DNA from 2 places in the Roseovarius mucosus genome. Region 2 is predicted to be linked to the other one. Evidence: riboswitches for the same ligand, from Rfam matches in the RefSeq annotation. Region 2 holds a riboswitch; the other holds the start of a gene.
What was found. Region 2 has a riboswitch for thiamine pyrophosphate ahead of thiD (bifunctional hydroxymethylpyrimidine kinase/phosphomethylpyrimidine kinase). Riboswitches for the same ligand answer to the same signal wherever they lie in the genome.
Positions count from the first base shown of each region.

Region 1: it holds a riboswitch for thiamine pyrophosphate, as region 2 does, so the genes downstream of both, thiC (phosphomethylpyrimidine synthase ThiC) here and thiD (bifunctional hydroxymethylpyrimidine kinase/phosphomethylpyrimidine kinase) in region 2, are expected to answer to the same signal.

Region 1 is NZ_CP020474.1:3,703,888-3,709,101, reverse strand. It holds gene ROSMUCSMR3_RS21710 (nidogen-like domain-containing protein) at 1-1,598, shown strand, start outside; gene gap (type I glyceraldehyde-3-phosphate dehydrogenase) at 1,841-2,842, shown strand; TPP riboswitch at 2,980-3,111, shown strand; gene thiC (phosphomethylpyrimidine synthase ThiC) at 3,224-5,026, shown strand; gene ROSMUCSMR3_RS21490 (hypothetical protein) at 5,180-5,214, shown strand, end outside.
Region 2 is NZ_CP020474.1:1,968,467-1,973,680, reverse strand. It holds gene ROSMUCSMR3_RS09470 (thiazole synthase) at 1-132, opposite strand, end outside; gene thiS (sulfur carrier protein ThiS) at 134-331, opposite strand; gene ROSMUCSMR3_RS09460 (FAD-dependent oxidoreductase) at 315-1,301, opposite strand; gene thiD (bifunctional hydroxymethylpyrimidine kinase/phosphomethylpyrimidine kinase) at 1,298-2,092, opposite strand; TPP riboswitch at 2,139-2,241, opposite strand; gene ROSMUCSMR3_RS09450 (MmgE/PrpD family protein) at 2,371-3,735, shown strand; gene ROSMUCSMR3_RS09445 (site-specific DNA-methyltransferase) at 3,819-4,931, opposite strand; gene ROSMUCSMR3_RS09440 (ribonuclease HII) at 5,028-5,214, opposite strand, start outside.

The sequences.
Region 1 (5,214 bases), 1.7 Mb from region 2:
CCACCAATCTCGGCGGCACGGCAGTGATGATCGACGCCAATGACACGACCCCGCTGCATATCGGCGGCGTGGCCACCGAGATTGAGGATTTCGGCTCTGTCGCGGTTGGCAATGACCGTATTTTCCGTGAAGGCGATACCTATATCATCGTCTATGCGGGCGCAGATAACGTGGTCGGCAATGGCGACAGCCAGGTGCGCGTGATCGTGCGCGATGGGCGGGTCGATATCGACGTGCGCCTCAACGAAGAGCTGCTGGGGCGTCTCGAAGGTCTGCTGGGCGATGGCGACGGCGACGCCAGCAATGATGTCGCGCGCGCCGATGGCACCGTGCTGGCCCGTCCCTTTGCCTTTGCCGATCTCTACGGTCAATACCGCGAGGATTGGCGCGTCGCCTCTGAGGCGGACAGCCTCTTTACCTATGACGCGGGCGAAAGCCTTGATGGGTTTTACTTGCCCGAATTCCCCGGCGAGATTGTCAGCCTCGACACGCTCGACCCGGCGGTGCGGGACGCCGCGATTGCTGCGGCGCTCGATGCGGGCCTGATCCAAGGCACGCCCAATTTCGAAAACGCCGTGCTCGACTTTGCCCTGACAGGCGATAGCTCGTTCTTCGACTCTGCCGCCGAGGTGCCTGCCTCAGTGACCGAAACCGTCACCACCGCTGATCCGGTCTCGCTCAACCTCGAAGGCACCGAAGGCAATGACACCCTGCTCGGGGCCACGCTTGACGACACGCTCAGCGGTCTGGGTGGCGATGACCGGCTCGAGGGGCGCGGCGGGAATGACCAGCTCAGCGGCGGCGAGGGCAATGACACCCTCGACGGCGGTGCTGGCGATGACCGGATTTCGTCCTCTGATGGCAATGATCTGGCCATTGGCGGGGCGGGCAACGACAATATCGGCGGCGGTCTGGGGGATGACACCCTGGACGGTGGCGATGGTGACGACATTCTGGGCGGCGGCTTTGGCGCGGATTCCGTGACCGGCGGGGCTGGCAATGACGTGGTCGCAGGCGGCGCGGGCGATGACACGCTCTCGGGCGGCGATGGCAACGACAGCATGTCGGGCAGCTTTGGCAATGACCTCATCGACGGCGGCGAGGGCGCGGATGATATCGGCGGCGGCACCGGACAGGACACCATTGATGCCGGTGCGGGCAATGACAGCGTCGGCGGCGGTGAAGGCGACGACAGCATCCTTGGCGGCGAGGGCAATGACTTCCTCGCAGGCGGCGGGCGCAACGACACCATCGATGGCGGCGCGGGCAATGACACGATCAATGCAGGTGCTGGCAACGATGTGATCACCGGCGGAACCGGGGCTGATCAGTTTGTCTTTTCGTCCTTCTTCGATGGCGAGGCGGATGTGATCACCGATTTCGAGGACGGTTTGGATAGTTTCTTCATCCGCCGTTTCGATCCCGATACTGGCGTTGAAAACATCAACAACGGCGGCAACGGTCTGGCGGGTTTCGTCACGGCGATGAACATCGTCGACGTGGCGGGCGGCGCGCAGATGACGGTGAATGGCAACACCATCCTCGTCGAAGGCGTCACCGCCGCGCAACTGACGGTGGATGATTTCACGTTCCTTTAGTTCGGACTGGCAGATCAAAGACAGGGGCGCTCTCGGGCGCCCCTATGTCTTGGCGGCAAATATGCGCCTTCCGATCGCCCAAACCTGCCATCCTGCGTTAGCGCAATCACCAGCAAAGCCACGCCAACCCCCGCAAGGTTACCGCTAACATCCTGTATTCCAACTGGAAAACGACTTTTACCGCTTTCCGGCGTCCTCTGCCCCGTCTATACGGACGCCAATTCAGCTATCAGGAGTCGCCCATGACCATCACCGTAGGAATCAACGGTTTCGGCCGTATCGGTCGCGCCACGCTTGCCCATATCTCGGAAAGCCTGCGCAACGATATCAAGGTGGTCAAGGTGAACGCAACCGGGCCGATTGAGACCGCAGCGCATCTGATGCGCTATGACAGCGTGCATGGCCGCTTTGCCCATCCGATCACCGTCGAGGGCCAGACGATGGACCTCGGTCGCGGCCCGATCCAGATGTTCTCGACCTATGACATGAACGAGTTGGATTGGGACGGGGTTGATGTGGTGCTCGAATGCACCGGCAATTTCAATGATGGTGCCAAGGCCCGCACCCATCTTGAGCGCGGCGCGCGCAAGGTGCTGATTTCGGCCCCGGCCAAGAACGTGGATCGCACCGTGGTCTACGGCGTCAACCATGACGCGCTCTTGGCCTCTGAGCGGATGATCTCGAACGGCTCTTGTACCACCAATTGCCTCGCGCCGCTGGCCAAGGTGCTGAATGATACGATCGGGATCGAGAGCGGCATCATGACCACGATCCACGCCTATACCGGTGACCAGCCGACGCTGGACCGACGCCACAATGACCTCTACCGCGCCCGCGCCGCCGCGATGTCGATGATCCCCACCTCGACCGGGGCCGCCAAAGCGCTTGGTGAGGTGCTGCCGGAACTCGCGGGCAAACTCGACGGCTCTGCCATCCGCGTGCCCACGCCCAATGTCTCGGCGGTGGACCTGACCTTTGTCGCCAAGCGCGACGTGACCAAGGCCGATGTCAACGCCGTGGTGGCCGAGGCCGCCGCTGGCGCGATGAAGGGCGTTCTGGGCTATGATCCCGAACCCAAGGTCAGCATCGACTTCAACCACACCGAGGAAAGCTCGATCTTCGCCCCTGATCAGACCAAAGTGATCGGCAACCGTCTGGTGCGGGTGCTGGCATGGTATGACAACGAATGGGGCTTTTCCTGCCGCATGGCCGATGTCGCCGTTGCCATGGGCCGGTTGCAGTAAACAAGCCCTCACTTTTTGTGCAGCGCCGGGCCGCGATACGCGCAGCCCGGCGCTTTGCCATTGGAACCCGCCAATCTGCCTCTGAGCTCGCAAGCCCGAAACTTCGGGTTGCGCGGCCCTGTCTTACCGCATACGCTTTTCCTACGCAGGGGAGTCCCAACTGAGGGACTGAGAGGCGGCTGGCAATCATCTTTGCAGATATTGCAGTGTCGCGACCCTTTGAACCTGACCCAGTTGATACTGGCGTAGGAAGCTAGGGCTCGCGATCATGCCACGTTCCGGCAGATCCCATGGCCTGAACCGGGGCGTATATGCTGCCCTCCTGCCTCCCTGCCACGCTCATCTGGTCTCTTTGTAGAAACTGACTCGAGGAGCACCAAAATGAACGTCCCCACCCAGAACATCACCCCGAGCGTGACCACGGGCCCTCTGCCCGCCTCTAGAAAAATCTATGTGACCGGCCAGCACTATCCCGAAATCGCAGTGCCCATGCGCGAAATCTCGACCCATCCCACCGCAGGCGAGGCACCGCTGGCCGTCTATGATAGCTCTGGTCCCTATACCGATCCGGACCGCACCACCGATATTCGCCAAGGCTTGCCGCCGCTTCGCCGCTCGTGGATCATGGCACGCGGGACTGTGGAGGATTACGAGGGCCGCCACGTCAAGCCCGAGGATAACGGCTTTGTCACCGGCGATAGACTGGTGCCGGAGTTTCCGGTTCAGCACCGGCCACTGCGCGCCAAGCCGGGGGCGGCCCCCACCCAACTGGCCTATGCCCGCGCAGGCCTTATCACGCCCGAGATGGAATTCGTGGCCATCCGCGAAAACCAGCTGCGGGAATTGACACCCTGTCACCGCGACGGCAACGACTGGGGCGCGAATATTCCCGACTACGTGACCCCCGAATTCGTCCGGCAAGAGATTGCGGCAGGCCGCGCCATCATCCCCGCAAATATCAACCACCCGGAACTGGAGCCGATGATCATCGGCCGCAATTTTCTGGTCAAGATCAATGCCAACATGGGCACCTCCGCCGTCACCTCTTCGATGGAAGAAGAGGTCGAGAAACTGGTCTGGGCGATCCGCTGGGGGGCGGATACGGTGATGGATCTCTCGACGGGCCGCAACATCCACAACACGCGCGAATGGATCATCCGCAACAGCCCCGTGCCCATCGGCACCGTGCCGATCTATCAGGCGCTGGAAAAGGTGAATGGCATTGCCGAAGACCTGACATGGGAGGTGTTCCGTGACACGCTGATCGAACAGGCCGAACAGGGCGTGGACTATTTCACCATCCATGCGGGCGTGCGCCTGCACATGGTGCCAATGACGGTAAATCGGGTAACAGGCATCGTCAGCCGAGGCGGTTCGATCATGGCCAAGTGGTGCCTGCATCACCACCGCGAGTCCTTTCTTTATGAGCATTTCGAAGACATCTGCGACATCTGTCGCCAATATGACGTGAGCTTTTCATTGGGCGATGGGCTGCGCCCCGGTTCAATAGCCGATGCCAATGACGCCGCTCAATTCGCCGAGTTGGAGACGCTGGGCGAACTCACGAAAATCGCATGGCGCAAGGATTGCCAGGTGATGATCGAGGGGCCGGGCCATGTCGCCATGCACAAGATCAAAGAGAATATGGAGAAGCAGCTTGAATGCTGCCACGAGGCCCCGTTCTACACCCTTGGGCCACTCACCACCGATATCGCGCCGGGCTATGACCATATCACCAGTGGCATCGGGGCGGCGATGATCGGTTGGTTCGGCTGTGCGATGCTGTGCTATGTCACCCCCAAGGAACATCTGGGCCTGCCCGACCGCGACGATGTGAAAACCGGCGTCATCACCTACAAAATCGCCGCCCATGCCGCCGACCTTGCCAAGGGCCTGCCGGGGGCGCAGCGGCGTGACGATGCGCTCAGCCGCGCGCGCTTTGAATTCCGCTGGGAGGATCAATTCAACCTCTCGCTCGACCCGGAAACCGCCCGCGACTTCCACGATCAGACCTTGCCCAAAGAGGCGCATAAGGTGGCGCATTTCTGCTCGATGTGCGGGCCGAAATTCTGCTCAATGAAGATCAGCCACGACATCCGCGCCGAGGCCCAGAAAGAGGGTATGGCGGCGATGGCCGAAAAGTTCCGCGAAGCCGGCGATATCTACCTGCCCCTTGACGAGTGATCAGACCTGATCGCACGCCCCCGGTGCCCGGCGCCGGGGGCCGTTTTGCGCCTCCGGCCCTATGGCCAGCCCCCTCCCGGCCCTTGATCCGGCTTGCATGGCGGCAGCCTCTGTTGCATACCCTGCGGGACGCAGACGGCAAAGGCGCGCGGCATGACCAACACAATCGCGATTGGCCTTGGGGGGAT
Region 2 (5,214 bases):
ACGCCGCACAGAGACGGTGGCGATGCCCGCGCCAGAGCGTTTGAAGGCATCGGCGAGGATCGCGGGCGAGGGATATTGCGCAGTGCCTAGCATCAGCCGCGAGGTGATCTCGGTCTCGTAGAATACAGGCATGTCAGCCCCCTTGCCGTGGTGCGACGATTTCGATCCGGTCGCCGTCATTCAGTCTCTGTTCTGGTCTCATTGCAGCAGGAACAAAACTTTCGTTCACTGCAGTCGCCACCTTGGCCGCGCCATAACCCAGCTCGATCAGCAACGCATCAAGCGATGGTGCAGCGGTGTCCTGCACAGTGCCGTTAACCGTGATCTTCATGATAAAACTCCGGTGTCTGAGTATCGCCCGAGACCATCTCTGCTGCCATACGCGCCACCGCAGGCGACAAGAGGAAGCCGTGGCGAAAGAGGCCGTTGACATAAACTGTGCCCCCCTTGCGGGAAAGGCGCGGAAGGTTGTCGGGGAAAGCAGGGCGCGCATCAGCGCCAATTTCCAGCACCTCCGCCTCGCCAAAAGCGGGGTGCAGAGCATAGGCAGCCGACAGCAGCTCCATCACGGACCGAGCCGAGGCACGGCCGCGCTCTGTGCTCTCGATCTGTGTCGCACCCAGCATGAATACACCATCGCCCCGTGGCACGATGTAGAGTGGAAACCGCGGGTGCAACAGGCGAATGGGCCTTGTCAGGGTCACATCACGGCTGCGCAGCACCAGCATCTCTCCCTTGACCCCCCGCAGATCGGGCAAACTGTCCTGCGCGGCGAGGCCGCGACAGTCGATCACTGAACCATGAGGCTCTGCCGCATCTTGTTCGAATCGCACGCCTGCGTCCACCAGGCGCTTGTGCAGGTGATGCAGTGCCGCGCGAGGATTGATATGCGCCTCATCAGGAAAGAACAGTGCGCGGTCGTGGCGCTCAACCAAATGCGGCTCTAACATGGCCAATTCTTCGCCTGTTACAAATCGATGCCCCATGGTTCGGCGGGCGAATTGGTCCAGTTCGCGGCGGTCGCGCTGCAAGGTGACAACGAGCGAGCCCCGTCGGATTACCTCAACTCCCTGTGCCGCCCACCAATCGGCGGCCGCTTGACCCAATCGCACCACCGGCTCTTCTGCGGAAAAGCCCTCGCAAAATGGGGCCAGCATGCCGCCCGCCCACCAAGAGCAGGCATGCGCGCCGGGTGATGGTGCGGGATCGCGTAAAATAACGTCAATGCCACGCGCGACAAGGTCGGTTGCCACGCAGAGGCCAACGATGCCCGCGCCCCGGATGGTGACAGGCCCTGTCATGTCCAAACCTCGTGAAAGTGGTGCACCGGGCCATGGCCCTTGCCAATTTCCAGGGCATCTGCGGCGAGAATGGCGCGATGCAACCAGCCATGCGCAGCCTCAACCGCTTTTGGCAAGGTTAGTCCCTTTGCGAGATGTGCCGCAATGGCCGATGATAGCGTGCAGCCAGTGCCGTGGGTGTTGCGCGTGGCGATGCGGGGGGCGTCGAGGCGGTATGTTGCGTCAGCAATCAGCCAATCGGTGCAAGTCTCGCCTTGCGCGTGCCCGCCCTTCATCAAGACGGCCACGGCACCCATGTCCCGCAGAAGCGCGCCCTGCGCCTGCATTTCCGTACTGTCGCGCGCCTCTGACATGCCCAAAAGTGCTGCCGCCTCTGGCAGGTTCGGGGTGAGGAGATCGGCACGTGGCACAAGGTGTTCCACGAGGGCGGCACGCGCAGCGTCCGGCAAAAGGCGCGCGCCGGATTTTGCGACCATCACGGGATCAAGGACGATGGGGCCATGATATTCGGCCAGAGCCCGCGCCACTGTTTCTATGAGACCTGCGTCGCCCAGCATGCCGATCTTGATACAATCGACCCTGATATCGCCTAAAACAGCTAAAATCTGTGCTTCAACAGTCGCGTTAGGGATGGGATGCACATCGGTCACCGCACAGGTGTTTTGGGCTGTCACGGCGGTAATCACGCTCGTTCCATAGACGCCCAGTGCCGAAAACGTCTTGAGATCTGCCTGAATACCCGCGCCGCCGCCGCTGTCGGAGCCCGCGATTGTCAAAGCTGTGGCAATCATCTGCCGTTCCTCTCATCTTGCGGGGAAACGGACGGAGTGCGCACCGGGCGTGCTGAGGTCCGTTCCCTACGCCGGCATCACCCGGATCAGGTTCGATGGGTTGGCTTTGCACCTCTCAGCCCTGAACACGGGCACCCCAACGGATATGCCTGATTGCTAACAGCCGGTTCTGCGCGCTGCAAGAGGAGAATGCGAGACAGGAAATGTCGCAAACAGCCGTCAAACCGGCGTGTAAACACGCCACTTTGGGGCAGTCCCTCTTGCAGAAAGTTGCTCAGATGTCCTGTGTTCTAGACCGCCCTCAATTCGACCGCGTCGCGAAATTCGTGCTCGATCCCGCGCTTGACGTTCCGCAAGAGGTGCTGGAGCGTATTGCCCTCCTGCTGATTGACACGCTCGGCGTCGCTGCGGGGGCTGCGACACTGGAGGTTGGTCAGATTGCACGCGATTTCGCGGTAGAGTTTCATGCGGCGTCTAGTGACAAACACAGCGCAACTTTGCTATTTGACGGGCGAACCTGTGCAGTGCCTGGGGCGGCTTGGGCGCTTGCTACGCAGATCGACAATCTTGATGGGCATGACGGCTACAACCCGACCAAAGGGCATATCGGCTGCGCGTTGGTGCCGGCGCTCTTTGCCTATGCTGGGCAGCATCCACAGTTGACCGGGCGGCAGGCGCTCACTGCGCTTGCGATGGGCTATGAGGTGGCGGCACGGGCCGGTGTGGCGCTTCATGCCACGGTCAGCGATTACCATACCTCGGGCGCTTGGAATGCGCTGGGTGTTGCGGCCCTTGGGGCGCATCTGCGCAGGCAGACCTCGGATGTGTTGCGCGAGGCTCTGGGGATCGCGGAATATCATGGGCCGCGCAGCCAGATGATGCGCGAAATTGCCAATCCTACCATGTTGCATGACGGATCGGGAATGGGGGCGCTTGTAGGAATTTCGTCACTGTTTCTTGCAGAACGCGGCTTTACCGGCGCGCCCGCGATTACGGTAGAGAGAGAAGACGTGGCGCATATTTGGGAAGATTTGGGACAGGATTGGACCATCCTGCGCAACTACATCAAACCCTATCCGATTTGCCGTTGGGCGCATGGCGCGCTGGAAGGGGTGCGTGTGCTGATGGTTGAGCAAGGGCTGCGCGCCGCAGAGATTGAGCGGCTTGAAGTGGCGACATTTGCCCAATCCGCCGCCCTTTTTCCGGGCCTTCCCAAGACGACGAGCGAGGCGCAGTATTCGCTGGGCTTTGCGCTTGCCACGCTGCTGGTGCATGGGCGCATCGGGCCAGAGCACATCACCGGTTCGGGCCTGAATGATCCGGAGGTCGCCGGCCTGCACGCGCGGATCACGGTGCGTGAAGAACCGCGCCATTCTGCCCGCTTTCCCGGCGGGCGCTGGTCTGATGTGACAGCGATCCTGCAGGACGGGCGGCGACTGACCTCAGGCGATGCCAACGCGCGTGGCGGCCCAGAGGCCCCTATGCCCGAAGCGGACGTGCGCGCCAAGCTGGGTGCGATGGCCGGGCATGTGCTGTCGGAGGGGCGCATTGCGGCGCTTTGGGATATAAAACACAGACTGTTGCAGCCAGATATGCTTTTTTCCGAGATGGCTGATCTGGTCACGCCTGCACCGGACCGATGACAAAAAAAGCCCCGCCATGAGGGCGGGGCAAGTCAATGGTGCCCGAGAAAGTCAGGCCTTGGGCACCGGCGGTGTCTAGGTAATCAGTTTGGACGCTCTTCCATTTCCGAGCGAATTTGCTGGCGTAGCACGTCGATGGGCACCACCTTGCCCTCGCGCTTGAAGCACCAATAGGTCCAGCCGTTGCACGAGGGTGCGCCTTCGAGATGCGCACCGATCTGATGGATCGAGCCGTTAACGCCATCGGCCACCAATGTGCCATCGGCACGCACCTTGGCCGCTTTGCCGTTGATCGAGGTCAGAACCTCACCGGGGCGCAACATTCCGCGCTCGATCAACTGACCAAAGGGCACACGGGGCTCTGCCCGTTTGGATGTCGAAACCTGAAGCGCGTCGCGGTCGAATTTACGGATATTCGCAAGCCGCTTTTCCGCAACACCGCGATAGGCCGCCTCACGTTCAATCCCGATGTAATCGCGGCCCAGCATCTTGGCCACGGCACCTGTGGTGCCCGTGCCAAAAAACGGGTCCAGTACGACATCGCCGGGATTGGTCGATCCAACAAGAACGCGGTGCAACAGGCTCTCGGGTTTTTGCGTCGGATGCGCCTTGTCGCCGTTGTCATCCTTGAGCCGCTCATGCCCGGTGCAGAGCGGCAGCACCCAATCCGAGCGCATCTGCACCCCGTCGTTGAGCGATTTCAGCGCCTCGTAATTGAAGGTGTACTTCGCACCCTCGGATTTCGACGCCCAGATCATCGTTTCGTGGGCGTTGGTCAGGCGCTTGCCGCGAAAATTCGGCATCGGGTTGGATTTGCGCCAGATCACATCGTTCAGGATCCAATAGCCCGCATCCTGCAGCGCCGCACCGACCCGAAAGATGTTGTGATAAGAGCCGATGACCCAGATTGCCCCATGAGGTTTGAGCAAGCGGCGCGCCGCCTTGAGCCAGTCTTGGGTGAACTTGTCGTAGGCGGCGAAACTTGCAAATTGGTCCCAAGCATCATCGACCGCATCCACTTGGCTATTGTCGGGTCGATGCAGGTCGCCCTTGAGTTGTAGATTATAAGGCGGATCAGCAAAGATGAGATCAACGCTTGCCTCTGGCAAGCTGTTCATCACCTCGATGCAATCCCCGGCGATAATCGTATTGAGAGGGAGCGCAGGCGCGCCCTTGGCTTTGGTCATTGTCGTCATCTTCTGCCTCTGTCCCGGCGCTTCTGCGCTCTGGTCGTTGGAGACCAAGATGAGTCAAACCCGATTCGCCGTCAAATTCTTTTTTGAATCAGAGGGTTAGTTATTTTCTTGATACAATATGTTGTGCACCGGCTTGAACGAACGTCTATGATGTGGGGTCACACCAAGATTTAGGAGCGCCTCTCTGTGGCTTTTCGACGGGTATCCGGCGTTCCGTTCCCAGCCATAGCCGGGGAACTGTTGCGCTAAATCCCACATGATCTGATCGCGCCTGATTTTCGCC